Regions from separate parts of the Fluviicola taffensis DSM 16823 genome, predicted to be linked through region 1. Evidence: riboswitches for the same ligand, from Rfam matches in the RefSeq annotation. Region 1 holds a riboswitch; the other holds the start of a gene.

What was found. Region 1 has a riboswitch for S-adenosylmethionine ahead of FLUTA_RS20085 (homoserine O-acetyltransferase family protein). Riboswitches for the same ligand answer to the same signal wherever they lie in the genome.
Region 2: another riboswitch for S-adenosylmethionine. It lies ahead of FLUTA_RS05325 (homocysteine S-methyltransferase family protein); the one in region 1 lies ahead of FLUTA_RS20085 (homoserine O-acetyltransferase family protein).

What each region holds. Positions count from the first base shown of each region.
Region 1 covers NC_015321.1:4,550,426-4,566,712, reverse strand. Annotated here, with positions in the region: gene FLUTA_RS20100 (T9SS type B sorting domain-containing protein) at 1-2,961, shown strand, start outside; gene yaaA (peroxide stress protein YaaA) at 3,091-3,855, shown strand; gene FLUTA_RS20090 (L-serine ammonia-lyase) at 4,068-5,492, shown strand; SAM riboswitch class I at 5,885-6,025, shown strand; gene FLUTA_RS20085 (homoserine O-acetyltransferase family protein) at 6,175-7,221, shown strand; gene FLUTA_RS20080 (homoserine dehydrogenase) at 7,223-8,470, shown strand; gene FLUTA_RS20075 (OsmC family protein) at 8,467-8,880, shown strand; gene FLUTA_RS20070 (trans-sulfuration enzyme family protein) at 8,877-10,043, shown strand; gene FLUTA_RS20065 (hypothetical protein) at 10,321-10,500, shown strand; gene FLUTA_RS20060 (hypothetical protein) at 10,629-10,808, shown strand; gene FLUTA_RS20055 (hypothetical protein) at 10,988-12,034, shown strand; gene gwsG (grasp-with-spasm system ATP-grasp peptide maturase) at 12,031-12,996, shown strand; gene gwsS (grasp-with-spasm system SPASM domain peptide maturase) at 13,148-14,257, shown strand; gene FLUTA_RS20040 (peptidase domain-containing ABC transporter) at 14,254-16,287, shown strand, end outside.
Region 2 covers NC_015321.1:1,189,913-1,206,199, forward strand. Annotated here, with positions in the region: tRNA gene FLUTA_RS05295 (tRNA-Phe) at 1-53, opposite strand, end outside; gene FLUTA_RS05300 (type III pantothenate kinase) at 146-895, shown strand; gene FLUTA_RS05305 (porin family protein) at 864-2,219, shown strand; gene lptC (LPS export ABC transporter periplasmic protein LptC) at 2,220-2,765, shown strand; gene FLUTA_RS05315 (hypothetical protein) at 2,774-2,992, shown strand; gene FLUTA_RS05320 (DUF5686 and carboxypeptidase regulatory-like domain-containing protein) at 3,088-5,553, shown strand; SAM riboswitch class I at 5,689-5,813, shown strand; gene FLUTA_RS05325 (homocysteine S-methyltransferase family protein) at 5,872-6,879, shown strand; gene metH (methionine synthase) at 6,876-9,542, shown strand; gene FLUTA_RS05335 (PKD domain-containing protein) at 9,653-13,369, shown strand; gene rnhA (ribonuclease HI) at 13,773-14,246, shown strand; gene FLUTA_RS05345 (CTP synthase) at 14,243-14,914, opposite strand; gene FLUTA_RS05350 (hypothetical protein) at 14,974-15,618, opposite strand; gene FLUTA_RS05355 (hypothetical protein) at 15,846-16,163, opposite strand.

The DNA of each region.
Region 1 (16,287 bases):
GTTTCGATTCAATACAGTATTGATGGCGGAGCAACTTGGATTGAGTTTGTGTATTTTAGTCCATGGGGATTCCAACTCCCAGCAAACCCTGGTGGAAATAACTCTATCAACGGTGCTACTGCTTATACAAATTGGAGTAATTTCTCTATTCCAATTCCTCCTGGTGCTACCACTACAAACACGATGTTCCGATGGATTCAAGTAAATTCATCTGGTGGATGTTGTGATAACTGGGGATTGGATAATATCTTCATAAACGCGGGACCTTGCTTAACAACAAATGTTGGCTGGGATATCCCAGGAAGTAATACACCTTCTTCAAATACGATTACGATTCCAATATATAGTGACACAGTTATTGTAGCTGGATTATATGATCCAAATGGAGTTCTTTTATGTCAATCTGCTCCTTTAACGGTAACAATTTTAACTCCTTTTATCAATGGAGGGCTAGATCAAACAGTTTGTGCTGGAGGAAGTGTCACATTGGCAGGAGTTACTGGAACAAATTTTGTTTGGGACAACGGTGGTGTCGATGGTGTTCCATTTACTCCTGCAACTACACAAACATATACTGTTAATGGAATTGGTTTGAATGGTTGTCCAGCAACTGATCAAGTTCTTGTGACAGTAAATCCAGCGAATGTTTATACCGTATCTTATCCAAATCCAGCTTATTGTATCGATGCAGCTGATCCGTCAGCAACACTTTCTACTCCATTAGCTGGAGCTTATAGTATTGCACCTGCAACAATGAATATTAATGCAAATACAGGTGTTTTAGATTTATCTACGAGTACAACGACAACGAGTCAGTTATATACGATCACTTTTACACCGTCAGTTCCTTGTTATTTACCAACAACCACAACAGTAACAGTAAATGCGCTTCCAACAGTAAATGCAGGAAATGATATTGCAGTTTGTGATGGAGCTCAGGTTACACTTACAGCAACTGGAACTGCAGCTAATTATGGTTGGGATCAAGGTGTTCCTGCTAATGGTTCGAGTGTAACCCCACCTCTTGGTGTAACAACCTATACTGCAACAGGTACAAGCGCTCAAGGATGTATTAATACGGATAGTCGAATTGTGACAGTAAATCCATTGCCAACAGCAACAATTACAGGGAATACAACACTTTGTTTAAATTCCCCTCAGCCAACGGTTACTTTTACAGGAGCTAACGGAACTGCTCCTTATACATTCAGCTATTCGTATAACAATGGTGCTGCCATCCAGGTCGTTTCAAATGCTGCTGGAGTGGCTACAATTTCTATCCCTACGAATGTTCCTGGTTCACATGTCTATGATTTGATTAGTGTTCAAGATGCGAGTTCAACTACTTGTTTGAATCTGCAGCAAGGTTCTGTAACGGTTGTTGTGAATGATTTGCCAACAGCAACAATCGCTGGAGATGTAACGATTTGTCAATTCTCGAATCAGCCACAGGTAACTTTTACAGGTGGAAATACAGTAGGACCATATACATTTACTTATACATTAAATGGAGGAGCTCCTCAAACGGTATCTACACCAGCAGGATCTAACAATGCTACGATTAATGCCCCTACAAATGTTGTTGGAAATTTCGTGTATCAGTTGATTAGTGTTCAGGATGCATCTTCTACGGCGTGTTCAGCGAATCAAGCAGGTACTGCAACAATTATCATTAACCCGCTTCCAACGGCAACTATTGCTGGAGCTGTTAGTTTGTGTTTAAATGAACCCCAACCTGTTGTTACTTTTCAAGGATTGAACGGAGTTGCACCTTTCATCTTTACGTATTCTTTGAATGGTGGAGCAAATCAAACCATTTCTTCCAATACTGGACAAGCAACTATTTCGGTTCCAACAAATGTGGCAGGAGATTTTAATTATCAATTGATTTCTGTACAAGAAAGTTCTATTTCTGGATGTACGAATGCAGTAGGTAATACTATTTTAGTGAGAGTTTGGGATTTGCCAATTGTTTCTGCGGGTATTGATTATCCTGTTTGTGAAGGGTTTTCAACTACTTTGAATGGACAAGGCGCTGTGAGTTATGTTTGGGATAATTCTGTAACTGATGGAGTTGCATTTGTACCTCAAAACACATCGAATTATACTGTTATTGGTACTGATGTAAATGGGTGTAAAAATACAGATGTGATTCATGTTACAGTTGTTCCAACTCCACAGATTAATTTCTCTGCTACGAATCTTGCAGGATGTTCTCCTTTGATTACAACATTGACCAATCAGTCTACAGGAAATTTGAATGATTGTCAATGGACTTTGTCTGATGGATCTCAATACTTTGGTTGTGGTTCTATTAATCTTGAATTAATGAATCCAGGATGTTATGATGTAACACTGACTGTTTTTACGCCAGAAGGATGTACAAATACAGGAACACAGTCTAATTTATTGTGTGTTTATCCGAATCCAATTGCAGGATTTAATTTAACCCCAGATGTAGTTGAAACATCGAATACCTTTGTGAATTTCTTCAATGACTCTTATGGAGCGGTAGACTATCAATGGGATTTTTCAGATGGATCGTACAGTAATTTGGAAAACCCAACACATGAATTCCCTGGGGTCGAGGCTGGATATTACGAAGTGATATTGGTTGCAATAAATAGTGATGGCTGTACGGATACTGTATCTAAAACAGTTCAAGTGAAAGAAGATTTGATTTACTATGTTCCAAATGCATTTTCTCCAGATGGAGATGAATTTAATCATGTTTTTAAACCTGTTTTGACTTCTGGTTTTGATGTAAAAAGTTATCATCTTCAAATATTTAACCGTTGGGGACAACTTGTCTTTGAGTCTCTAGATTATGAAGTTGGTTGGGATGGAACATTTGATGGACAAACAACAATGGATGGAACATACAGTTGGAAAATAAAAGTAAAAAGCAGATCAAACGACAAAAAAGTTGAATTAGGCGGTCATGTAGTACTCATCAAATAATTAGATTCAATAAGGAATGAAGGAATCGTCTTGAGATAAAACTTGAGGCGATTTTTTTATTTATTCAAGTTATTTTCATAAAACCAATTCCCTTTTTTCAACGTATTTTTGGGCAAAGTAAATTCACGTATGAAAGTTCTCATTTCTCCTGCAAAATCGATCAATGAAAATTGTCAGATTTCATCATTTAATTACACCCAACCTATCTTTTCGAAAGAAGCGAAGACACTTGTTGGGAAGTTGAAAAAAATGAAAGTGAAAGATATCATGGAATTGATGCACGTTTCAAAAGATATTGCAGAGCTAAACGTGAATAGGAATAAAGCGTGGCATCTTTCAGAAACTCCAACAGAGGATGTGAAACCAGCGGCTTTTTTGTTTACAGGTGAAGTTTACAAAGCATTGAATGCTGAAACACTTTCTGAAAAGGAATTGGAAAATGCACAACAAAACTTGCGTATTTTATCAGGAATGTACGGCCTTTTGAAACCGATGGACTTAATTCACCCCTATCGTTTGGAAATGGGAACGAGATTAGAAATCAAAGAAGGAGTTACTGGTTTGTACCAATTTTGGGGAGATAAATTGACGAAATCACTTCTGAAAGAAACCGAAAAAGGGGAGGCGATTATCAATTTAGCTTCTGCAGAATACAATAAAGCAATTCTTTGGAAAAAAGTAAAGAATCCGGTTGTTACTCCTGTTTTCAAAGAATTTAAAAATGGAGAGTATAAAATGATTATGATTTTCGCAAAGCATGCGCGTGGTGCAATGGCTCGCTATATCATTCAAAATGATTTGAAACACTCGGAAGACTTGAAAGCTTACAATGTGGATGGTTATACTTACGATGAAAAGCAATCTTCCCCAACTGAATGGGTTTTTGTGAGATAAGAAATCAGCTAAAGCTGATTGAAGACTAAGGAAAGCCTGTAAGGCGTGTTCTGAGGGAAGAAGCACAGCTTCTGATATGTTATCCACGAAGTGGATATAAATTTATAGTCATTTAATCCTGAATTCTTAACAATATCGGCATGAAAACTTACCTTTGCAGAAGCTGTGAAAGTAGAATCTTTGCTTAATCTTGCTTCAGTAAATTCACCCCAATGGAACAAATTAGTGTTTTTGATATATTCAAGATCGGAGTTGGTCCTTCAAGCTCGCATACAATGGGACCTTGGAGAGCAGCTCAACAATTTATAAATCTCTATAAAGTAAAACCTGGAATTAAAGAAATCAAGCGAATTCATGTGGATTTGTATGGTTCTTTAGCTAAAACTGGGAAAGGACATGGTACAGATATTGCCGTTCTTTTAGGATTGATGGGTGAAGATCCTGTTACCATTGAGGTAAATACAATCAATCCTAAATTTGGGAAGATTCATCAAACAAAAACACTCGAAATTTGCGGAGAACAAGTCATCACTTTTGATCCCGAAACAGATTTGATTTTCCATTTCGATAAATCACTTCCTGGACATCCCAATGCATTGACACTTTCTATTACCATGATGGATGGATTTCAAGAATCTCATACTTATTATTCCGTTGGTGGAGGATTTGTAGTAAAAGAAGGCGAAGAGGAACTTACTTTATCCGATTCAGCTCAGTTACCATTTCCTATTGAAACAGCTGCTGACCTTAAAAGATATTGTGAAGAGCAAGGTGTTAGCATCTCTGAAATTGTATTGCGAAACGAATTGACTTGGAGAACTCAGGAAGAAACAATTGCTGGATGTTTGGAAATTTGGAATGTTATGCGTGATTGCGTCTTCAGAGGCGTAAATACAGAAGGAACACTTCCTGGAGGATTAAACGTAAAGAGACGGGCGTATGAAATGAGCAGACGTTTATTGAACGGAATTGCTTGTAAAGATTCCAAAGATTTCATCAGACAAATTCAAGCTACGAGTAATATTTTCCAGAACACTTTGAATTGGGTGAGTTGTTTTGCTCTTTCTGTAAATGAAGAGAATGCCGCATTTGGGCGAGTTGTTACTGCACCAACAAATGGAGCTTCGGGAGTTATTCCTGCGGTGATGATGTATTACGTTTGCTTTGCGGGAGGAACAGAAGAGAAAGACATCATTCGCTTCATGACAGTAGCTGCGGAAATCGGAAGTATTTTCAAAAAACGATCTACGATATCGGCTGCCATGGGTGGTTGTCAGGCCGAAATTGGCGTTTCATCTGCAATGGCTGCTGCTGCTTTGACAGAATGCTTGGGGGGAAGCCCAAATCAAGCAATGATGGCTGCGGAAATTGCCATGGAACATCATTTAGGATTAACTTGTGACCCGATTGGTGGATTGGTTCAAATTCCATGTATCGAACGAAATACGATGGGAGCAATTAAAGCAATTACAGCTTGTCAGTTGGCTTTGCAGGGAGATCCGGATACGGCAAAAGTTTCGTTGGATGGAGTGATTAAAACGATGTGGGAAACTGCTTTGGACATGAATTCAAAGTACAAAGAAACATCCGATGGAGGATTAGCGACGAATATTTCCGTGAATATTTCGGAGTGTTAAAAATGGTTTTCAAGAGCGATTGGTAAAATAGCGATTCTAAGCCCAACAACTTCGACTCAAAAAGACAGATAGACATGAGTCTATTCGCCAGTATAATTGGGCGTTTAAGGGGATGATTCTTCCTCAAATCTTTCGGAGTATTGAAACAGTCTTGATAGGGAACAGTAACTATTTCAGTTTATAACCAACAAATCTCCACTCCAAAAGACGGATAGACATGAGTCTATTTTCCAACGAATTCATACTAAGCGAAAACTGTTAAAATCATCTACAAGAATTAGAACAATCCACTTCTTGGTATTCCAGTTATTTTCATTTTTTTCTCAAGAAATTTTGATTTATCCATTTATTTTTAGAACATTTGTACCGTAATTCTAAGCGAGAATACAACTAGTTTATACAGAAGAGGCGAGAGACGGACTTTTTGACCCTCTGGCAACCAACTTTAAGTTCTTCCGAATAGTTCGGGTGGATTGGAAAACCGGTGCCAACTTCCGAGTTTGATGCATGTTGCAGTCAGACGAATATAAAAATGGCGTTTATGAAAAGTGCGAAACATTCAAATCCGAACTTCAGACTCAAATTCGAGTCGTCTTTATCTATTTCTCTTCTTACGAAAATGTGTTGTTGTTGCTGTTGTTAATTCTTTCAGTTCAATAATTTATATTTCACAACACATTTCATGTCAACAATTTATTCGAAGGCTTCGCTTTTGCAGCCAACACAGTTTATTTTTTCTTCTAAATCCGAATTTCAATTAGAATCGGGAAAGGTACTTTCCAGTCTCTCATTGGCTTATCAAACTTGGGGAAAGCTGAATGAAGACCAATCAAACGTCGTTTGGGTATGCCACGCGCTTACGGGAAATCACCGTGTACAAGAATGGTGGGGCGGATTATTTGGAGCAGGAAAATGTTTTGATCCAGCAGAATATTTCATCGTTGCGGTCAATGTTCTAGGAAGCGCTTACGGTTCAACTGGTCCCTTGAGTACCGATTTATTACTCGAAGAACAGTTTGATTCTTTTCCAGTTCTGACCATTCGGGACATGGTTTTTGGATTGGAATTGGTGAGGAAAGAACTGAAAATCGAATGGATTCACACCTTGATTGGCGCTTCTTTGGGCGGACAACAGCTTTTAGAATGGGCTTTACTAATTCCAGAGAAAATCGGTAGCATTATCCCAATTGCAACGAACTTGAAGCATTCTCCATTTGGTATTGCATTTAATGAGGCCCAAAGATTGGCAATTCAAGCAGATTCAACATTTTATAGCAAACAAGAAAATGGCGGAATAGAAGGATTGAAAGCTGCTCGAGCGATTGGAATGTTGAGTTACCGAACGTATGAAGGTTATAAAATCACACAAAGTGAAGAAACTGATTCCAAATTCGACAGCTTCAAAGCAAGTTCCTATCAAAAGTACCAAGGAGAAAAGCTGGCAAATCGCTTCAATGCATTTAGTTATTGGGTTTTATCAAAAGCAATGGATTCGCACAATGTTTTTAGAAATAGAGACGAAAAAGTTTTGGGAAAATGCCTCATGCCTGCTTTGGTCATTGGAATCGACACCGATTTATTGTTTCCAATCACAGAACAGGAAGAACTGACCAAACAATTGCCAAATGCGAGACTTATTCGCCTAAAATCTGATTTTGGTCACGATGGATTTTTAGTAGAAACAGAAATTTTGGCAAATCACATTACACAATTTTTAAAAAACAATTAAGATGAAAAATCAACTCACAATAGGATTATTTGGTTTCGGCTGTGTTGGAACAGGATTATACGAAGTATTAAATAAAACAACCTTGCTTCAAGCATCGATCAAGCACATTGTTATCAAAGATTTGAGCAAAAAACGGATCATTGATTCAAGTTACTTTAGTACGGATTCAAATCGAATTTTGCAAGATGATGAGATCAATGTGGTGGTGGAATTAATCAATGATTCAGAAGCTGCTTATGAAATTGTCACCACAGCACTAAGAGCTGGAAAACATGTAGTCTCCGCAAATAAAAAACTGATTGCATATCACCTGAATGAACTGGTTTCGTTGGCAAAAGAAAATAATGTTTCATTTCTATACGAAGCTTCAGTTGGTGGTTCCATTCCAATTATTCGAAACTTGGAGGAATATTATAACAACGATTCACTTTCAAATATCAGTGGAATTGTAAACGGAACAACGAATTACATTCTCACAAAGACGGCGGAAGGTGAATCTTTCGATGAAGCATTGAAAAATGCACAAGATCTAGGTTTCGCAGAATTGGATCCAACATCAGATGTAGACGGTTTTGACGCAAAATATAAGTTGGTTTTATTACTGAAACATGCTTTTGGATTCACTACGAAGCAAGATGCCGTTTGGAATTACGGAATTCGTCAGTTGAAAGATTGGGATGCAAGATATGCACGCGAAAAAGGATTGAAAATTAAATTATTGGCATTTGGAACCCGAATTAATAATCAAATAGTTGGTTTTGTAGCTCCGCATATCATTCCGAATAATCACTTTGCATTTAATGTCGAAAACGAGTTTAATGCAGTGGTTGTTGAAGCTTTGTTTTCCGATAAGCAATTGTTCTTAGGAAAAGGTGCCGGAAGTCACCCAACGGCAAGTGCGGTTCTTTCAGATATTTCGGCTTTGCAGTTTGACTATGCGTACGAATACAAAAAATCAAAAACAGAAGAACACTTGAGTTTTGATAGTGATTATTCGCTGAAAGTGTACTTGAGTGCAACCAGTCAGGAAAAATTGGATCAGATAACGTTTATTGAAACACATGAAACGTATACCGGACAATCTCATAGCTATAAAATTGGAATCATTTCGTATGAGGAAATTTCTAAGCAAGATTGGAACAATGCACCTGATTATTTCTTGGCAGTTATTCCAGATAGTATTCAATTGACAAAAAACACAGATATTTCTACTGAAAAATCAGCACATTTAATTGAGGAATTGTCATGAAATTAGAATTGAAATTAACAGAATCTCCTTTCGTACTGGAAGTTAAAAATGAATCAGGTATTTCCCTGAAAATGGATGCAACGGAAAAAATTGGAGGAAAAAACAAAGGAATGAGACCTATGGAAGTATTAGCGAGCTCATTGGCAGGTTGTATGTCCATCGATATTTTGTTGATTTTGCAAAAACAACGACAAATTGTTAGCTTTTACGAAGTGAACATTGATGCAAATCGCAAAGATGATGTTCCTTCTCCATTTGAAACCATTCACCTCGTATTCACTTTTAATCAGGAAGTAGATATTGAAAAAGCAAATGCCGCTATTCAATTGAGCTATGAAAAATATTGCTCTGTTTCTGCATCGTTAAATCCTGCTATAAACATTCAATTAGAAGTTAGACATCAATCATGAAAAATTACAGAAACGAAACACTTGCCATCCGTATTCAAAACGAACGTTCACAAGAAGCTGAACACAGCGTTCCATTGTATTTGACATCGAGTTATGTTTTTGAGGATGCAGAGCAAATGCGTGCTGCTTTTTCAGATGAAATAGAAGCCAATATTTATTCGCGTTATTCAAATCCAAATGTGGATGAACTCTTGGAGAAAGTAGCGTGTTTAGAATCTGGTGAAGCTGCTTGGGCAACTGCTACAGGAATGGCTGCTGTTTTCACCACTTTTGCAGCCTTGCTTCAAAGCGAAGATCACATTGTTTCTTCGAAATCTGTTTTTGGTTCCACGCATCAGTTGTTTGTAAATATCCTTCCAAAATGGGGAATCACAACAACTTACGTTGATGCAATTGATTACGAAGGATATGAACGGGAAATTAAGCCAGAAACGAAGATTGTTTATATTGAAACACCTTCCAATCCAGGCTTGGATATTATCGATATCAAACGATTAGCTGCAATTTGCATAGCGAAGAATGTATTGTTGGTGGTAGATAATTGTTTTGCGACTCCTGTTTTACAACAACCTTTGAAATTAGGAGCGGATATCGTGATTCATTCTGCAACGAAATACATGGATGGTCAAGGAAGAGTTTTGGGAGGATTGATAGTTTCTACCAAAGAAATTATCGCAAAAATTCAAGGGTTTGCACGACACAGCGGACCTGCATTATCTCCATTCAATGCATGGATTCTTTCTAAATCCTTAGAAACATTGCATCTTAGAATGGAAAAACATTGCTCGCAAGCCTTTGAAATCGCCAAACGATTGGAAGGAAATGAATCTGTTGATTGGGTGAAATATCCATTTTTGGATTCTCATCCACAACAAGTGATCGCAAAAGACCAAATGGAATACGGTGGTGGAATTGTGACGTTTCAAATCAAAGGTGGATTGGAAGCTGGACGTAAATTTTTAGATCAATTGGGATTGTTTTCATTAACTCCAAATTTGGGTGATAGTAGAAGTATTGCAACACATCCAGCATCTACAACACATAGCAAATTGAAATCGGAAGAGCGAGAAGCTGTAGGAATTTCAGACGGATTAGTGCGCTTGAGTATTGGTTTGGAGAATATTGAAGATATTTGGGAAGATATTGAAATGGCACTGAGATAATCTTCGGAACTGGATTTCTTTAAAGGGTTCATTATCAATTTTCTTTCGAATGTGTAAGTTATTAAAAATTGATTCGTTGCATGGCTCTATAAAACACTCTAAAAAATAAATAAAAAAATCAAGTTTCATTTGAAACAAAAAAACTATATTGTGCTCACTAAATCATCGTTGCAACAAAATTTAGTATTTTTTGTTGTTATTCAAAAAAGAAGACAACTATTTACTGGGGATGTCGAAAACCACTTAGAGTAGACATATTTATTTTACACTTATAACTATGAAATCAATTAAAAATTTCAATGATCAAAAGATCACGAACACTCATTTGGCTAATACTAAAGGAGGAGACATCGTTACATCACAAACTTGGGGTGGTACAGACCTTAGAGTTGGAAAAACTGTTTATACGAACCGTTTAGATGGTGGAACAGCGAATAACGATACTGTTAAATTCTAAGATGTTCTTTCATTATTAAAGACTCAAGGCTGTCTGAATTTCGGATGGTTTTGAGTCTTTTTCACACTATTTTCCGGGAATGTCGAAAACCACTTAGAGTAGACATATTTATTTGACACTTAATAATTATGAAATCAATTAAAAATTTTACTGATCAAAAGATTACGAACACTCATTTGGCTAATACTAAAGGAGGAGACATCGTTACAACACAAGCTTGGGGCGGTACAGACCTTAGAGTTGGAAAAACCGTTTATACGAATCGTCGGGATGGTCAATCAGGAAATAACGACCAGATTACATTCTAAGATATTCATTCATTATTGAATACTCAAGGCTGTTTGTATTTGGGATGGTCTTGAGTTTTTTTACACTATTTTTTTACACTATGAGACTCCATTATTCGATACTCAAGTTCTGCTTATTAATTATAGTTATCACCAATAATTCATTTGCAGGATACCGCGAATTCTCTTCTGAAATACGATTGGCACAGAAAGAGTTTATAGCGAAGAATTATAAAGAATCATTGGGGAAGTATATTAGTACACTGGAAAAGTTCAATTATCCTTATGTCAAAGAAACAATGCAAGCTGCTTATGTAGCTAGTTTTGTAGGAGACAAAGTCCAGTTTACTAACTTGTTAGAACAGGCAATAAATTTAGGATTGAATGAAAGTGAATTCAATTCGTTATTTACGGAATGGAAGAAATTAAATCCGGATCAATTGATATTATTTGATTTTCAAAAATATAGAGTAGCTTATCTTCAAAAATTAAATTGGGATAAAACAGCTGCTTTTTATAAATTGGATGTTTATCGTTCATACATTACAAAAACCTACCCTCTTAGCGAGAGTAATCATACCGCCTATTATGAGCAGATGAATTTGTTGCGCGACAGATACATAAAACTTGTAGGTATTTATGGATATGTAAGTGATAAAGATTCGGGGAGACGGTTTGAAACAAAAGTAGAAAAGTGTAAAACGAAAGCAAGTGAAAAATCGACATGTTTAAATCTTTCGAATGATCCTTTTATGCCGGAATACTTTAAGGAAAAATGTTTAAAAGTAACCAGTGAATCTAAAACATCTATCTGGTCTTCTTCTGATCCAGGAGCTTGGTTTCTATCACATTATATTAACAGCGAAAATATCAATCAGGTGGATTCAACATTCTTTCGGCTTATTCAAGGTGGATTAGATGAGTTGAAGGCGTCTCCTTTTTTACTAGTAAATATGTTGGAATCTTCTAGATTACTCGAAAATGACCTTGCTCTCACATATTATTCGCGAGTTTGGTTGGGATTAAAAATGAGCTATTCTGATAAATACAATATGGATGCTGTTCAAAAAAATACAATAAATGCGAGTAGGGAAAAGTATGGATTCCGTTCTTTAGAAGAAGAAGAAGAATTACTCCGCCACCTTTATTTTATAAAGACCAAAAAGAAACTTCCCGAAAGCTTCAGTAATAGTGAACTGGATGCAATATCATTTGAAAATAGAATTTTCATTCAAATAATGGTATGATAGTTATTATTTCAAAAGCGGTCGACGAATCTACCAATGATGTAATAAGACACTGTATTCTAAATCAAATTCCCTTTATGCGATTTTCTGAAGAGAATTTTGTGAACTCCGTTTATATACAGCTATCTAGTGAGAAGATTGAAATCAAATTGCTAATTGGTGATTCTATTCTGGATTTTGATGAGATTACCTCTTTTTGGTTCCGAAAAAATGATCTTCTCTTATTTGAAAACGTGAAGATTTGTACCGAATTAACTATTGATAAACGAGAAATTTGCAATTTTATTTCCGATTCGGAACTCAAAGCCTTGAAAGATTTTTTGATTTACAGTCTTCAAAAAAAGAAAACGCTGGGGAATTATGCTGTTGGTGATGGGAATAAATTAATCAGTTTCAGCATTGCTTCAGAAGTTGGCTTGAACATTCCCAAGTCCATAATAAGTTCGGATACTCAATTTTTACTTCAATACGCAAATTCGAAACAAATTGTGAAACCGCTTGAAGATGGTTTTTATTCAAGCAGCACAGATGAATATTCTTATACAGAGTACAAATTATTGAATAAAGAAATTCTTGCCGATAAAGATGAATTTCTATTCCCCTCTTGTCTTCAAGAATATATTGAGAAAAAAATTGAACTTAGAATATTTTACATTGACGAAAAAATTTTTAGCATGGCAATTTTCTCGCAGCTGGATCCTAAAACTAAGTTGGATTTTAGAAATTACAATTTTGAAAAAATGAATCGGATGCTTCCCTATAAACTACCTGATTTGGTGGAGGATAAAATAATTCTTTTCATGAAAAAAATGGAGTTAAATACAGGTTCAATTGATATGATTCTGACGAATGACAATGAGTATGTTTTTCTGGAGGTTAATCCAGTAGGTCAATACGGAATGGTTCAATATTTTGGTAATTACAATTTGGATTTGGAAGTGTTTAATTATTTAGCAGGATGAAAAAGGATAATTTACCATTGATTTTTAATGCTTTAAAAACCGTGAAGTCCAATTCAAAAAAGGAAGGTTTTTTTGTGACCTGTTCGCAGCTTCAAACAAAAAGACTTGAGTTGAATGCCTATTATAAAAAGAGTTCAAATTTTTTAAAAAAATGACAGTAGATTTTCTTATTTTATTTGAAGATTGTAAAGTAGTAAATGGGTATTTTCATTCATTGATTTATGATTTGTCTAGACCATCCAACTCAAATAAAATTCCCTTATCGTTAGCACTGATTCTTCCTGAATTTAAAGAAAATTCCATTGAAGAGGTCCTTAAAAAGTATCCGAAAGAATCTGAAGTCATCAGCGAGTATATTGAATTTATTGTATCTAATGAATTTGGGATTATTGGAGATGAGCATTTAAAGAATCATTTGAAACCGATGGAAGGGATTGTCGATCAGCCAGAAGTGATTGAAAATTCGATCATTCAAATTACGAACTCAAATTTCGCTGCCGCTGTTGATTTTATTCAGGATTTAAAATCCAAATTATGTTCACGGTTGGAGCTAAGAATTGAAGATTTAGATATCGATAAATTCGAGAAAATCTGTAAATTATTTCATGATAGCATTATTAAAACAGTATCATTGTATTCTAAATTTATTTCAGAATCGGATAATACAAAACTAGAAGCCATCATTAATAACGAAGATAGGATTATTGAACATTTCGTTTATAGCGCACCCTTTATCAAACAAAACAATAAAACGAATTATAGAATTGAAAGTGTTGATTTTACTTTAGACTGTGGAAATATAGAACAAGAAAATTTCAGTATCAACAGAGAATCATTTTTTACGAATGAAGCATATAACTCCTGTTTGTATAAGAAACTTTCACTGAACTTTCAGGGCAAAGTATGTAATTGCCCCTCCGTTCAGGAATCGAAATTACAGGTTGATATATCAAATACAGATTCTTTTTTGAAGAGTTCGGAGTATACATTTTTGGCGGAAATGAACAAGGATGAAATTGAAGTTTGCAGAGACTGTGAATACCGGTATATGTGTTTGGATTGTCGGGTTTTTACAGATAGTTCCTCCCGAAAAAATGCAAGACCGTCCAAATGTAATTATAATCCATATATTGCTAAATGGTCAACCGAAGAGGGCTATCGTACCCTGTTGGAATGCGGTGTGATTTCCAACGAACATGAATTTTCGATTGATCACAATCGGATAGTAGAAGTTAATAAAGAACTTTGGGGAGAAGAATGAAAAAATTTCCTTTTTACCAGCAACCTGACGCAATGAATTGCGGACCTACATGCTTGCGCATGATAGCAAAGTATTATGGACGTGTTATTTCATTGGAGAAATTACTGAAGCTGTCAGAAACCACAAGAGAAGGCTCATCTTTGAAAAATATTTCTGATGCTGCGGAGAAAATTGGTTTTCGAACAATCGGAGTTAAGATTGATTTTAATACCTTGCAGCAAGATGCTCCGCTTCCTTGTATTGTTCACTGGAAACAAAATCATTTTTTAGTGGTTTATAAGATTTCCAAACAGCATGTTTATGTTGCAGATCCTGGGCATGGAATCCTGAAGTATTCCATTGGCGATTTCCTGAAGAATTGGATAGGAGATAATACAAGTGTTACAACGGAAGAAGGAATTGCTCTATTGTTAGAGCCTACACCGCGTTTAAAAAAAATAGAGGATGATGATCTGGAAAGCAAAAAAGGTTTTTCATTTCTCTATCAATATGTATTTCGCTATAAGAAATACATTTTTCAATTGATGCTGGGTTTACTTCTTGGTTCATTGATGCAATTGATATTTCCTTTTTTAACTCAAAGTGTTGTAGATATTGGGATTCAAAATCAAGACATCAATTTCATTTATCTGATTCTGATCGCTCAATTGTTCTTGTTTATTGGTAAAACAAGTGTCGATATTATCAGGGGATGGATTTTACTTCATTTAAGTACCCGAATCAATATTTCATTGATTTCAGATTTTTTCATCAAACTAATGAATCTCCCAATCGCTTATTTTGATTCGAAAATGACTGGAGATATCATGCAGCGAATCAATGACCATCAACGGATTGAAAATTTACTGACTTCAACCTCTCTCAATACGCTCTTTTCTTTTTTCAATCTGATTATTTTCGGAGGTGTTCTGGCTTGGTATGATTTAAAAATATTTGGTATCTTCTTTTTGGGAAGTACCCTGTATTTGGGTTGGATACTTCTTTTCTTGAAGAGAAGAAAGGATTTGGATTACAAACGATTTTCTCAAATGGGAAATGAGCAAAGCAAAGTAATGGAGCTCATTAACGGAATGCAGGAAATCAAATTACACAATGCCGAAAAGCAGAAACGTTGGGGTTGGGAGTTTTTGCAAGCACGCTTGTTTAAAATTTCAATGAAAGGATTGGTATTAGAACAAATTCAAAACATCGGGTCGTCTTTCATCAACGAGTTAAAAAATATTTTTATTACCATATTTTCGGCTAAACTGGTAATAGATGGCCAGATTACACTTGGAATGATGATGGCAATATCTTATATCATTGGACAGTTAAACAATCCGATTCAGCAGTTAATAGGTTTTATCTATTCAGCTCAGGACGCCAAAATTGCTTTGGAAAGACTTTCAGAAATCCATAACCGCGAAGATGAAGAACCCGTAGATGAGGAGAAAGTACATGAGATTCCTGCAGATGGCGATTTTGTAATTTCTGATCTTCATTTCCGTTACAAAGGAAGCCATGAAGAAGTGCTAAAAGGACTGAATTTAACCATTCCTTCAAATAAAATCACAGCTATTGTAGGTACTAGCGGAAGTGGTAAAACGACTTTGCTTAAATTGCTTCTTAAATTTTACGAGCCAGAAAAAGGATCTGTAAGGATAGGAAATGTAGATCTCGGATTAATCAGTCAGAAAACCTGGAGATCCCAAAGTGGTGCTGTAATGCAGGAAGGATATATTTTCAATGATACAATTGCAAATAATATTGCTGTAGGAGAAGATTTGATAGATAAAAAACGATTAAAAAAAGCCGTAGAAATAGCTAATATTGGAGAATTTATTGACGAATTACCCTTGGGATACAATACAAAAATAGGGATGGAGGGAACAGGTATGAGTACTGGACAAAAACAACGTTTACTAATCGCTCGTGCAGTGTACAAAGAACCTAAATTCATCTTTTTTGATGAAGCTACTAGCGCATTAGATGCTAACAATGAGCGGGTTATCATGGAACAATTGGATACTTTTTTCAAAGGAAGAACAGCT
Region 2 (16,287 bases), 1.3 Mb from region 1:
CCCCCGACACAAGGATTTTCAGTCCTTTGCTCTACCGACTGAGCTACATCACCATCCTTAATTGTGGGTGCAAAGATAGTAATAGAATTCATTCGACCTAAAAAAAAGTGAAAATTTTTCTAAATCAATCCTATCTTTGTACTGAATGGAACAGGGAAATAAATCAATTGTGGTCGATGCGGGAAATACCCGTATCAAGGTTGGTTTGTTCCAAGGACATGATTTACAAGAAGTTCATGCTTTTTCAAACGACGAACTGGATAAACTGAAGTCCCTGTTGATTAAATTCAAAAATCTTTCAGGAATTATTAGTTCGGTGCGTTCGGATAAAAACACCAAATGGCTCAAAGGATTACTTCCAAATGCGTTCCTATTCAATCATCAATTATCCATTCCGCTTACAAACAATTACGAGTCTCCAACAACACTTGGAATAGATCGCTTAGCAAATGCAATAGCCGCAGCAAATATTTCTGATAAAAATGCGTTAGTGATTGACATCGGAACGTGTATTAAATATGATTTTATTCGTTACCCTCAAATTTATGAGGGCGGAGCTATTTCTCCCGGAATCGAATTACGTTACAAATCCATGCACCAATTTACAGGTAAATTACCACTTGTAGAAGACCGGATTCAAGGCCCATTTGTGGGTAAAAACACCCTTGATGCCATGAGAAGTGGTGTTATAAATGGAATGCACTTGGAAATGGTTGGTTTTATTGAAGAATACAGACGACTTTACCCCGAATTAACAATTTTTCTCACGGGTGGAGACAGTCAATATTTTGAATTAGGTAATAAATATGGCATATTTGCCGACGAGAATTTAACCTTAAAAGGATTATTAATAGCACTCATACATGCCCAAACAACTTTTTCTTCTAGTAATTAGTACTATTCTATGCCATTTTGCGTGGAATCAAACAGCATCATCATCACCATATAGTACTGCGGGTATCGGCGAAGAGGGAGGACTTCAAATTGCACAATTTGGAGCAATGGGTGGTATTTCAAGTATCGGATTTGACTCTACATTGATCAACACCTATAATCCTTCAACCTATTCTCTTCTTTCTCCTGGACAACCCTTATTTTCAGTAGGTGTTAGCACAAAACTGTCTACTTATTCAAATAGTATTGGAAGTTTTAATGGGAGAACAACTGGTATTTCAGATATTTCAATGGCAATTCCTTTTGGAAAGCGATTTGGAATTGGACTTGGATTAAAGCCTTTCACGCGCAAGGGATATAACTTGAGCCAACGATCTTATGTCTATGATGATTCTACTACGTATAGCTACAAAGGATACGGATCAACAAGCCTTTTATTTGTTGGGGTTTCTTACGCAATCATTCGAAATGATCGATCCATTCTAAGTGTTGGTGTTAACCTTGGGTATTTGTTTGGAGCAGTTACAAACGAACGATCAAGTATTTTTGATGCAAACAAACCTTCTGGTGGAGTAGATCAAACGAGTTTTAGAATGAAATCACTCTATTATTCTTTTGGAGCAAGTTATCAAAGAACTCTTGGTTATGAGAAAAACAACCAATTGTATTTATCTGCTGTTTACACACCACAACTTCAAATAAACACACATCTTGATTACGGATTGTATTATGCTGATGATGTTACGGATGAAAATACCTATTATGACACCATCATGAGCATTACCAATAACAAAGGAAAAATAGCTTTCCCAAGTAAGCAGACGTTTGGAGCTGGTTATTCTTTTGGACCTAAAAGTTCAAAGGTTGGGGACGGTATGAAATATCAGCTTGGACTATTCGCAGAAGTTGATTTAATGCAATGGAAATCCTATTCGGAAAACTTTACCAGTCATGAAAGTTCAACTTTCTCAAACACCTTTGTTTCAAAATTAGGGATTCAATTCATTCCATCCACTGATTTTACGAAAAAGGCAAAAGGTATCAAGTATTTTTCAAAAATTAAGTACAGAATTGGAGGACAATATGGCTTATTGCCAAACACAATCAACGATAGACAATTAAAAACTGCTTCCGTGACAGCTGGATTTGGTTTTCCATTCTTAACGCATAAAACGAATTCCTCTTTAAATATTAGTTTCCAATATGGTTCAAACGGAACAGGGAATGCTGCTGATTTAAAAGAGCGTTTCTATTCGATTAGCCTTGGAATTATCATCGCTCCATCAAGTTACGAAAAATGGTTTAAAAAGTATAAATTGGATTAAATGGGATTCAAACAAACATTCAGTTATTTATGCCTTGCATGTTTATTGGTGTTTAATTCCTGTGTCAACGATTTAGACAAAATCAAGAAAATTACTTTTAAATCTTCCGACCCAGAACAAAAAACAGAAGAATTATATCTTTTACAAACGGAAGCTGGTTTTCCTCAGTTCAAGTTATATGCACCTCTTGCAGAAGCTTATTCAACTCCTGAGAACATCACAAAATTCCGAGAAGGTGTAAAAATCGAATTCTTTGATGATGCTGGAAATTTAGAATCCGTTTTGACTGGTTTGTATGGGGAAATAAATGAACAGAAAGGAACCATGCGCGTGCTAGACTCCGTACAGTTACATAATCCATCTCGCAAGCAAACTATGTATACCGAAGCTCTATACTGGGATCAAAAAGATAGTCTTATCTTTACGGACAAAATGGTCATGATTAAGAGTCCAACTGAATTAATCTATGGAAAAGGGATACGTGCAAAACAAGACTTTTCCAATTATGAATTCTTGGAACCACAAGGCCGTATTTCAACTAAATAATACAGGAAATGAAAACATACAATCGCATCATGGAGCTATTTTGGCTGTCAATTGGAATCATTATCACAATCATGGTAACTGTTATGTGTTTGAAAGAAAACTTCAGCAGCTGGGCAGTTTATTATGTGTTTGCTTTCATGGCTTTTGGAACTTATCTGATGAGACGCTTTATGAGAAAACGCATGGAAAAACACCAAGCATTTTTAAACGGCAAGGAGCAGAAATAACCGTTCATCAAAGCATAATGTGGTTTCGTATGATTTTCAACCAATTAGCACGCTAAATTCCGTATTTTCGTTTTACCAATATACTCCAGGTTAAAATGAAGCTTTTGAAGGGTTGTTACCTACTCATTCTTATCGTTTGCCCTTCCTATTTATTTTCCCAATGGAATTTAAGCGGAACGGTTTTGGATGAAAAAAAAACACCTATTCCCTTCGCCAATGTTTACATCAAAAACAACACAGATTTAAGAACTCAAACAGATGCTGAAGGAAAATATTCTCTCCAGTTATTTGATGGTGAGTATTTTATTATCGTAAACGCAACAGGTTACCACGAAAGAGAAACCTATGTAGTGATATCAAACAAAAGTGCGGTAAAAGACATTCAACTATTTCCTCAAAAAATCAATGATTTAGAAGAAGCTGAGATTTCCGTAAAAAGAGGAAATCCTGGGAGAGATATCATGCTCAAGGTTGTCAAAAAACGAGATCAAATAAATCCATGGGCATACCCACATTCTGTCGAAGTTTATATCAAAGCCACAGAATCTATTGAGAGAAAGGAAAAGGACTCTAAAAACGAGAAACAAAATTCTGATCCTTTTGAAGAAGAAAAGCGAAAATTGACCCAATTAGCTGGAAATATGAATATCGCAGAAATCCAATTAACGCGAAATTTTGCTCCGCCAAATAAGGTAAAAGAAATTCGCAATGCTTACGAACTCCGGGGAAATGATCGAACGCTTTACTACACCACCACTGTCAAATCCAACTTCAATTTTTTTCAGAACTTACTCTATCTTGAAGATTTGCACAGCACTCCTGTAATGAGTCCAATTTCAACGCCTGGAATTTTATCTTACCGTTACCGATTGGAAGCGCAATACGAGGAAAATGGACGAAAAATAAACAAGATCAAAATTCTTCCTCGGATGAGTTCAACATCCACACTCACTGGATACATTTATGTCATCGATTCCACTTGGCTCATTCAAAAGCTCGACTTAACGATGGAAAAAGGAAACTTGTTCATGTACGATTACTTTTCAATCCACCAAGAATTTGACACTCCGGGAGATTCAATTTGTATCCTGAAAGAACAAGTATTGAATTATGGGGTCAAATACAAAAATGAAACTTCTACCTGCAAAACATTTGCTCAATTCAATTCCTATAACTTCCAACCCAATTTCTCTGCTCGATACTTCAACAATGAGTTATCCGTTACTACAGAAGAAGCTTACGAAAAAGACTCCACTTACTGGAAAAATCAGCGTTTAGTTGATTTAACACCTGAAGAACAGCGTTTTATTTTAGTTCGAGACAGTATTCACGATGCTTTGAATCGGAAAGAATACTTAGATTCCATCGATAAGGTGTTCAATAAAGTTACTTTCTTGAAAGTTGTTTGGTTCGGAGTCGAACATCGAAATCGCGCAAAAAAAACACAATGGAGTATCAATTCTCTTGCGGCTATTCTAAGACCATTATACCCTGCAGGACCGCGTGTTGCACCAGGTTTCAACTACTTTAAGAAATGGAAAGATCAGCGAACATTAGATGTCAATGCAGAGATTTCTTATGGATTTCTCAATCATGACATTAAAGGCAATACCTATTGGAATTACCTCTACAATCCCTTTAAACAATCGCGGCTCCTGCTAGGGTTTGACCATGATTTTGATGCCATTGTTTCCTATGATGCGATTACCCAGATCTATAAACGAAGTAATTTTATTGAAGCAACAAAACTTACAATTGGGCAAACCCAAGAATACATCAACGGATTATATGTCGACTTCAACCTCGAATTCTGCGAACGAAGATCCATCAACGGATACAAAAAAATGGGATTCCTTGACGCGGTTATTCCCAATGATGATTTCAAACCATTCGAAGGTTACCAAGCTTTGCTTGCAGATGTCACGGTAAGTTACACTCCTGGACAAAAATACATGCGCGAACCTCACCGAAAAGTAGTGCTTGGATCAAAATGGCCAACTGTTTACGCGTATTATCAGCGTGGAATTCCCAAATTATTTGGAAGTGATGTTGACCACGAATATGGATTGCTCGGTATTTATCAAAATTTCCAATTGGGAACATTCGGAACATCCTCTTATCACATCAAATCTGGCAAATTCCTGAGTTCGAAAAATCTCAAAGATGCCGATTTTAAATACCAGCGAAGAAGTGACCCTATTTGGTTCTCCAATCCTCTTAGCTCATTTCAGAATCAAGACTCATCATTGCCATCTAGGAATTACTACATCGAAGCACATTTTATTCATCACGACAATGGTTCCATCATGAATAAAATTCCATTTATGAAGAAAACAGGAATTGGAATTGTTTTTGGTTGTGGATTCTTATACGTTGCTGAATACAATTGGAAACATTACGAGATTCTTGCAGGATTAGAACGCAATTTCAAATTTTCAAAACGAAGACTTCGAATTGGATTGTACGGTGTCTTCTCCGACGGAAACAACATTACTCCGAGATGGACAGGGAAAATTTCCTTTGCCGTATTGGATGACCGAAATATGAAATTCAATTTTTGATCGTACCAAAAATAAATATTGTAGGCACGCGATGCCTCGCATGCCTACTTTCATGTTTCGTGTCTCAACCAATTTTCTGTCATTTCCTTTTCAAAGTCAAATCTACTCCGTATCTTTGCGCCAGATCTTTGATATAACTTATGAAGAAAGGTGGAGGGACAGGCCCTATGAAACCTTGGCAACCTGCCAATCCAATTATTTTGGAAAGGAGAAGGTGCCAAATCCGATTCATCAGCTGAGGCTGAAGGAAGAGATAAGTATCAAGTAGTTTTTTGGCTACTTCCCCAACTTCATAGTTAGCAAAGCAACAATAAGGCTATGAAAGACATCAAGCAATTACTAAAAGAACGAATCCTCATTCTCGACGGAGCAATGGGAACAATGATTCAACGCTATAATTTGGACGAAGACGACTTCCGAAAAGGATGGTTTGAAGATCATCCCCACAAATTAAAAGGAGATAACGACCTTTTGGTGTTGACTCGTCCAGATATCATTAAAGAAATTCACGCGCAATATTTAGAAGCTGGGGCCGACATTATTGAAACCAACACCTTTGGTGGAACAACTGTTGCTCAAGCCGATTATCACTTGGAGCATGCTGTTTACGACATCAACTACCACGGAGCAAAAATAGCCCGTGAAGTATGTGATGAATTCACAGCTAAAGAACCCCATAAACCACGTTTCGTAGCAGGTTCCATGGGACCAACAACAAAACTAGCATCCATGTCTCCAGATGTAAATGATCCTGGATTTAGAGCAATTACCTTCAACGAATTAGTTGTTTCTTTCAAAGAGCAAGCAACTGGTTTAATGGACGGAGGTGCCGATTTCTTATTGGTAGAAACAATAACGGATACCTTAAACTCAAAAGCAGCAATGTTTGCCATTGATGAATTGAGTGTGGAACGCGGAATCGAAATTCCCATTATGATTTCTGGAACCATTACCGATCAAAGTGGACGAACTTTAACAGGTCAAACGACTGAAGCATTCTTGGTTTCCGTTTCTCACATGCCACTTTTGAGCATTGGACTAAACTGCGCTTTGGGTGCAGATGCCATGAGACCCTATTTACAAATTTTGTCCAATCAAGCTCCGTTTGCCATAAGCGCTCACCCCAATGCTGGTTTACCCAATGAATTCGGTCAGTACGATGAAACGGCAGAAATGATGGGAGAGCAAATTGAAGAGTTTTTGCAAGAAGGATTGATCAATATCATTGGTGGTTGTTGTGGAACAACTCCCGAACATATTCGCAAAATGGCTGAAATTGCCTCAAAGTATTCACCACGAAAAATTAGCGAAACAGCAAACGCATGAACAATTTACGCTTATCCGGCTTAGAAGCAATTACCATAACACCTGAAAGTAACTTTACCAATATTGGTGAGCGAACCAATGTAACTGGTTCGCGTGCTTTCTTGCGCATGATCAAAGACAACGATTACGAAGCTGCTTTATCCGTAGCTCGTGAGCAAGTGGAAGGTGGTGCACAAATCATCGACATCAACATGGATGAAGGAATGATCGATGGCAAGGAGGCGATGGTGAAATTCTTAAACCTCATCGCAGCTGAACCAGATATTTCGAAGGTTCCAATCATGGTAGATAGTTCCAAATGGGAAATTATCGAAGCTGGTTTGCAATGTATTCAAGGAAAAGGAATCGTGAACTCTATTTCGTTGAAAGAGGGCGAAGAAAACTTTATCCGTCAAGCAAAATTGATTAAACGTTACGGAGCTGCTTCTGTAATTATGGCTTTTGACGAAGATGGTCAGGCAGACAGCTACGAAAGACGTATCGAAATTTGCGAACGTTCGTACCGTATTTTGGTAGACATCGTAAAATTCGCACCCGAAGACATTATTTTTGACCCCAATATTTTTCCTGTCGCTACGGGAATGGAAGAACACAACAACAATGCGCTAGATTTCTTCCGAGCAACCAAATGGATCCGTGAAAACCTTCCCGGAGCGCACGTTTCAGGTGGAGTTTCAAACGTTTCTTTCTCTTTCCGCGGGAATAATCCTGTACGTGAGGCAATGCACTCCGCATTTTTGTTTCATGCCGTTAAGCACGGAATGGATATGGGAATTGTGAATCCTTCTATGTTGGAAGTTTACTCGGATATTGACAAAGAATTATTGGAACGCGTTGAAGATGTTCTTTTAAATAGAAGAGATGATTCTACAGAGCGACTGTTAGATTTTGCAGAAACATTCAAAGGAGAAGACAAGAAAAAAGAAGTTGCCTTAGAATGGCGAAATGCTCCAGTGAATGAAAGACTTGCTCATGCATTGGTAAAAGGAATTGTGGATTTCATTGATGAAGATGTGGAAGAATGTCGTCATCAATTTGAAAGACCAATTCAAGTGATTGAAGGCCCCTTGATGGATGGAATGAACATCGTGGGAGATTTATTTGGAAGCGGTAAAATGTTCTTGCCTCAGGTTGTAAAATCTGCTCGTGTTATGAAAAAAGCCGTAGCCTATCTCTTGCCGTTTATTGATGCAGCAAAAGATGGAAAATCAAGTTCTGCTGGAAAAGTAATTATGGCAACTGTAAAAGGAGACGTTCACGATATTGGAAAAAACATTGTTTCGGTTGTACTTAGTTGCAACAATTACGAAATTGTAGATCTTGGTGTGATGGTTCCTGCTGAACGAATTATTCAAGCAGCCATTGATGAAAAAGCAGATGTGATTGGATTGAGCGGATTAATTACTCCTTCATTGGATGAAATGGTTCACATGGCCAAAGAAATGGAACGCGCCAATCTTTCCATTCCATTGTTGATTGGTGGAGCAACGACATCAAAAGTACATACCGCAGTAAAAATCGAACAAAATTACACCAAAGGACAAACCGTTCATGTATTGGATGCATCACGCTCAGTAACCGTAGTAGAACAATTATTGGGTTATAAAAAAGAACAATTTGTAAAAGACATACAAGCAGATTATGCACGTCTTCGAGAACACCATGAAAAACACCGTGGGGCAAAACAAGTACTTTCTTATGCAGATGCATTGAAAAATAAATTGGTATTGGAATTCAATGGGGAAACAATAAAAAAACCAAAACAATTAGGTGTTCAAGTAATCGAAGAACAAGATTTGGCGCTATTGGTTCCATATATCGATTGGACTCCTTTCTTCCAAACATGGGAATTACATGGGAAATTTCCACGTATTTTGACAGACGAAGTAGTTGGAAAAGAAGCAACACAACTTTATGCCGATGCGCAAGCCATGTTGAAACAAATTGTGGATGAAAAATGGCTCACAGCCAAAGCAGCATTTGGTATTTTCCCAGTAAATAGTATTGACGACGATATTGAAATTTATTCAGACGAACAACGTACTTCCGTTTTAGGAATTCAACATTCACTGCGTCAGCAAACCAAAAAAGCAGCAGGACAACCCAATCTTTCTTTAGCAGATTTCATTGCTCCAAAGGAAAGCGGTTTGATTGATTATTTGGGAGCTTTTGTTGTAACCGCTGGACATGGAATTGAAGAACATGTAAAACGTTTCGAAGCAGATCACGACGATTACAATTCCATCATGATAAAAGCGTTAGCAGATCGTTTCGCAGAAGCATTTGCTGAATTTTTACATGCGAAAGTAAGACGGGAAACTTGGGGTTATGCCAATGATGAAACCTTAGATAACGACGCACTCATTGCTGAAAAATATATAGGAATTCGACCTGCACCTGGTTATCCCGCTTGTCCAGATCATACAGAAAAACCAAACTTATTCAAATTACTCAACGCAGAAGAATTAAGCGGAGTTTCATTAACAGAAACTTTAGCCATGTGGCCAGCTGCATCTGTTTCAGGTTGGTATTTTGCACATCCAGATTCAAAATATTTTGGACTTGGCAAAGTAACACTGGATCAGGTAGATAGCATTTCTACCAGAAAAAACATGGATATAAATCACATGAAACGTTGGCTTTCAAGCAACCTTCTCGATTAAATTTGCATCTTTACATAGAAGATTAACGACTTAATTAGCTTATTGTTAATAACTTAACGCTTCGCTAACATTAATCTCACATTGTTGTTAACCTTGAAACTATACTAAGTATGCGTTTAGTGCTTTTATTCCTAGTCATTTCCACTTTTGGATTTTCTCAAACACCACCAACAGCTCAATTTACGGCATCGCCATTGATTGTTTGTTTGGAGGAAAACATTCATTTCACTAGCCAATCAACGGCTGGTAGCTCACCAATCACTTCCTATTCTTGGGATTTTGGAGACGGAAATGCATCAACTACTCAAAATCCAAACCACGTCTATAGCGCGCCAGGAACTTATACTGTAACATTAACAGTGCAAGCTTCCAATGGTCAGGCCGATTTCGAATTGAAGGCTGCGTATGTGAAAGTAAATCCAAAACCAACCCCAAACTTCACGCTAACACCAAATGGTTGTAGCTTGCCAGTAAGTGTTAGTTTCTCCAATACAACAACTGGAGCCTCTTCTTACGCTTGGAACTTTGGAAATACGCAAACTTCTACTTTACAAAATCCTCCTGCTGTTAACTACACCACTGCTGGAACATACAATGCAACATTAATTGCTACCAATAGTTTTGGATGTAAGGATACAATTGTAAAACCGATTGTGATTTCTAATTTTCAAGCTGGAATAACTGCACCTGCAACTGCTTGTCAGAACACACCAGTTTCAATTACAAATAGCTCTACGGTTGGATCAAACACTTGGAACTGGTCTTTTCCTGGTGGCTCTCCTACTACTTCTACCTCCCAAAACAACACGATTGTGTACTCAACTCCGGGAACTTACACCATTAGTTTAACGACTCAAAATACAAGTCTTGGATGCTCAGGCTCAACCACCAAACAAATAACGATATTGCCAAGACCAGTTCCTTCTTTCACGGCCAACCCAACAACAGGTTGTGCGCCACAAGGAGTTACTTTCACCAATACAAGTCCCAGTGGAACGAACTTTCAATGGACATTCGGAGATGGCTCCACTTTCACTGGACAAAACCCACCGATTCATACGTATCAAAACAATGGAACTTTTAACGTAACATTGACAATGACTGGAGCAAATGGCTGTCCAGGTTCAATTAGCTTAAATGCAGTTACGCTTACTCCTCCGGTTGCAGGTTTCACCAGCACAGACACTGCAGGTTGCGATCCGCTCACCGTTACTTTTATAGATACTTCATCAGCAAGTATTCCAATTACAAGCTGGTTATGGACTTTTGGAGATGGAACTACTTTTAATGGGCAAAATCCACCACCTCATATTTACAACTTGGGTGTTTACACTGTTTCGTTGACAATCACTACTCAAACGGGCTGTCAAGGAACAATGACTATTCCGGCTTATATTGAAGTAGGAAAAGTAGACTTAGTAAATTTCACTATCGATCAAACGCCAGAATGTGCGAAGCGATCCATCCATTTTGAAAATCAGTCGGTTGTTTTAACTCCTCATACTTCTGATGAAGTTACTTATCACTGGGATTTTGGCGATGGTGGAACTTCGGATCAAGAAAGTCCGGATTACTCCTATTCTCAAGATACTGGATTCTTTGACGTGAGGTTGATTGTAACCTTCAGAGGATGTAGCGATACGTTAATCATGCCAAATGCAGTTTATATCAAAGCACCTATCAGCTTATTTTCACCTGCTCAAACCTTATATTGTAATCCAAATAGCCTACCTGTCAATGTAGTTGTAAATGATCAATCAAAAATTGGAGCAATCCCAGATGATTGTTCGATGATATGGCGTTGGGGAGATGGTACAACTACCAGTTTTGACGATCCTGATTTTGATGATGCAAATTTAGGATCTACCAATCACAATTATTCCAATTATGGAACGTACACCATTAAGCAAGTGATTCACAATTTCACTACTGGATGTTCTGATAGTACTACTCAAATCATTCACATTTCGAGAACGGATGCTGTTATCGCAGGAATTTCTAATGATAGTGTTTGTGTAAATTCACCCATTTCACTTTTAGATAATTCCACATCATCTCATCCTTTTGGAACGTACTCTTGGAACATGGGTAATGGACAAACAATTACAGGTGCGAATCCAAGCTACTCCTATCCGAGTTTTGGAACCTTTGCAATTACTTTAACAGCAACGAATAGCGTTGGCTGTGCAGACAATGCTGTATTTAGTCCAATGACCGCATTAGCCCTTCCAATGGCACAAGTAACACCCAATGATAATGCAGGTTGCGCACCCTTTGTAGTGACATTTAGTAATGGCTCAAGTCTCCAAAACAATGGGGTTAATTTAGCATCTTTCTTGTTTACATTTAATGATAACAATACAACTCAATCTACTACAAATGTTGGAACAACAGTAAATCACACCTACAATACCGAAGGAACATTTACTGTTACATTGGTTGCTACAGATCAATTCGGGTGTATTTCTGCTCCAGCAACTACTTCTGTTTCCATCACAAAGCCAACGGCACTTTTCACCATTGATCCTGTAGTTTGTAATTTGGAAAATGTAAGTACCGTTAATGCTTCTTCTGGATTAGCGCCTGTAACTTACCAATGGTTTGTTGATGGATCGCAAGTAGGGACAGGAACCGATTATGCCCATGCATACAATGAACCTTTAAATGCTTCAACAGATCATTTTACACACGGATACGTTTTGATAGCAACAGATGCAAATGGATGTAAAGACACACTTTCATCCACTTTAACGGTTTCAACTCCTGTTTCAATTCCAAATTACACTTTTAGTGGAGCAGCAACAAACGCAAATGGAGACTATTTATGCCCACCAGTATTCGCTGCATTGACCGATCAATCATTATCATACGGAACCATATCAAATTACAGTTGGCTATTTGGAGACGGAAAAACTTCTGTATTAGAAAACCCGAACAATACCTATGTATTTCCTGGAACCTACAGTTTGAGTTTATCAATCACGGATGAATTTGGTTGTACATCTGATACAACTTATATTGACTATCTAACCATTTTCGGACCAGTTGCAAATCCTTCGTGGACACAAAATGCAGGTGGCTGCGGTCAAACTGTAGTATTCGATATCGGAGCAACTAGTTTCTTAGAAACCATCGTTTGGAATACGGGAGATGGCACACTCGTAAATGATTCAACAAACTTCACGTATAGCTATCACGATGTAAACACCTTCAATCCAACACTCACAGTAACAGATAGTAATAATTGTGAAGTGATTTACCCAATGAATCCAATTACAATTCCTGACGTTGGCTTAAACGCTTATTACGAAGTGTATCCTCCAATAATTGATTTAGGAACTACCGTTGAATTCGACGATCAATCGACCTCAGCTTCTGGAATTGTTGAATGGACATGGAATATGAATCCAAATCCGCAAATTGTTAATAATACGGGAGCATCTGTTACAACGAATTATTATTCTCCAGGAACATATACTGTGACCCTAATTGTTCAAGATGTGAATGGTTGTTTTGATACATACACCTCCTCCGTAAATGTTGTAGGAGATTTTGAAATGCCAAATATCATCACTCCAAATGGGGATGCGACAAATGAATATTTTTCATTCAAATACGACATTTTCAAGTCATTTGACATCGTTATCTTAAACCGTTGGGGAAATGTTGTTCACGAAGGTAAAAATCAAACCACAGGGTACTTTTGGGATGGGAAAACACAGAGTGGACAAATTTGCAGCGAAGGAGTTTACTTTTACAAATTAAATGGCATTTTAAAAGACAATTCTAATATCCAAAAAACAGGATTTGTTACATTAATTCGATAACTGGTTTCCGCTGAATTGGTAGAAATGGGTGAAAAACAAAAAGCAGTCATTGCTGACTGCTTTTCGTTAACCTAACCTAACCACTATTCACTGAATCAGAAACTGAAGATATCAGCTCCTTTTCGTGTACAAAGATGCTCATATAATTAGGTTAATCAAAATACTATTTTGATTAAAACACACCCAACTTGAAAATTAACCTTATATTATGAAACTAAAAATGATCCATTTATCGTCAAAAACGATACATTCACGACTTATTTAAGCACATTTATCCTTCTAAACTCTTGGATTCCTAAATAATTTTCCATGGTAAATTTTTAACAAAAAAGTACCTAAAATTGAAATTTTCACGTGTTCAAATATCTTTTATGTGAATGGCTGATTTTTATAACTTTGTAAAGTGTCAGCATTTATAGAAATATATACAGATGGTTCGTCTCGTGGTAATCCTGGACCAGGAGGTTATGGAGTAATTTTAAAATACAAATCTTCCCTAAAAGAACTTTCACAAGGATTTCGACTAACTACAAATAATCGAATGGAGCTTATTGCTGTCATAATAGCCTTGGAAAGCCTTAAAACCACTAGTATTCCTATCAAAGTATATTCTGATTCAAAATATGTAATCGACTCCATCCAAAAAAGATGGGTAAATAGCTGGCAATCAAAAGGTTTTGCGAAAAAGAAAAACAAAGATCTATGGATGCGTTACTTGAAGATTGAAAAGCAGTTTCAGATTGAATTCATTTGGGTAAGAGGCCATAATGGACATCCCGAAAATGAACGATGTGATATTTTAGCCGTTGAAGCTGCTTTGGGTAAAAATCTCATTGTCGATACTTACTTTGAAGAAGTTCAACAACACGAAGATTAGTTCGTTAGAAAACAAGATTTCACGAAAGTATATACCAAAGGATGTGGCAACTCTCGTGTTGAACTAATTTGGGGACAAAAACCACAAGCCAGAAAGAATTTTCGATTTTTTAAACTGATTATTTCAGGTTCTTCAAATTGATTGTATGCCTCAATATCCAAATCTGATTCTATCAAACTTCCAATTAACTGAGGATATAAGCTATATCTTGTTGCTGTAAGTTCTTCTGGATTTCTAGTTTCGTACAAATGAATTAATTCAGGTGAATTAGGAATAACAAATACACGCTCAAAATGATTTCCGTCTACCAGGTTATCAGAAATCAACTTCTCTCCATTTGCACTTAGATTATTGCGGTGAATCAACACATCAATCAATGCTTTATAACCTTCCCCAGTAATAAAAACTGGGGCATCTTGTTGCAACAATAAATCTACAACACCATTCAAATAGAACAAATTAAGATAAGGACCAGGGGCAAACCAAAAGCCATCATAATTAGACAATTGCTGAGCCTTCATGTTGATGACCTCATTAATCTTAATCCAATAATAGGAAAGCTCCACTTCTAAGAAGCGACCTGCATGATCGAGCGCCATATTAGTGGCATGATGAGTATTGAAGGTAAAATTAAAATCTCCAATAATTCCAATCTTCAGTTGTTGCATAAAAACTTTAATCTAAAAAGCCATTAGTTAGTTGACTAATGGCTTTTCTTAATGAGTTATTAACGTTGGAACCAACCTTTAAAAACCGCGTTTTGAATCGGTAATGAGAGCGTTATCGAATCATTCGGATCAGGAGTGGATACATCAAGTATATCTCGATATACGATACAATTAAACGTACATGTAAATTTCGAATAGTCACCCGATCCGTCAGATTCTTGAACAATCCCTGTAAAAATAGCATCTTGAGGTGTAGACGTCTCATCAGATTTCCAAACTCCCCCGTTACCATCTCTATAAGTAACGTCAAATCCATTTGTCCCATTATCTGAATAGGTTGGTGTAGTCGTTGAAGTAAAGAAAGTATTAAAAACGCTTAAGCTTGGATCTCCTCCTGAAGATCCTCCATCAAACAATGCAGCTCCAAGTCCAATTCTAATAGAAAGTAAATCCTCTGGAGATTTCATATCAGCAAAATAAGTTGCTCGTGAAGGCGTAGGAGAAGGTAAAATATATTTGCTTTTAGAAACATCTAAATAATACCCACCTACATTTTGAGTCAATTCTACTTGCGTTCCATTGATAAGACCAATAAAACTTGATTCCAAATCGACCCTCGGTGTTGGCGCTGGAATAATTTCATGCTTTGGACAACCCGCTAAAAACAAGGATCCAAATGCAAATAAGGCGATAATTTTTTTCATAGATACTATTTTTCAAACCAAATGGGTCTCTAGAACCCGAATCGAAAATAATATAATTTTCTAGATAAAAAAAATTTGAAAAATAGTTTGATGATTATCAACTGTCTGAATAGGAATCTAAACCCCAACTCATTTTGTTACAATTCATCAACCTGGGTAATGAAGGTGGTTGGTTTTTAACTGAAAAATTCATTTTTGAAAATAAAAATGACTAAAAATAAAAACTATTAAGCGCGCAATAATTTGTTCTCCTTCGGTAACGAAAGCAAGGGTAAAAAACAAGGATGCTCTTCTTTTGAAAGATCCATCGTATACACATAATCATCTGGTCCAAACTGAATAAAATCCATGTCATTCTCCATGTCAATTTCAAATCCACGAACTTCCAATTCACACAATAATTGATTGAAAGCTGACATACTTAAAAAGACCTCCGTATCATAAGATTCCTTATTTTCGAAAATTCTACACGTCAATTGCACTTCGGAAGAATTGCTTTCTAATTGGATGCGGTTTATTAATACACTGTCAAATAAAGTTTTCATATCATTGATTTTGATGATACAAATTTGCAGTCAGTAGTTCGTAAAGTACTTACGACCTACTCGATCCAGATGAAAATTTAAAAAAAGAAGTTAAAAAGACATGGAACGGAGACCGAGAGTAGTA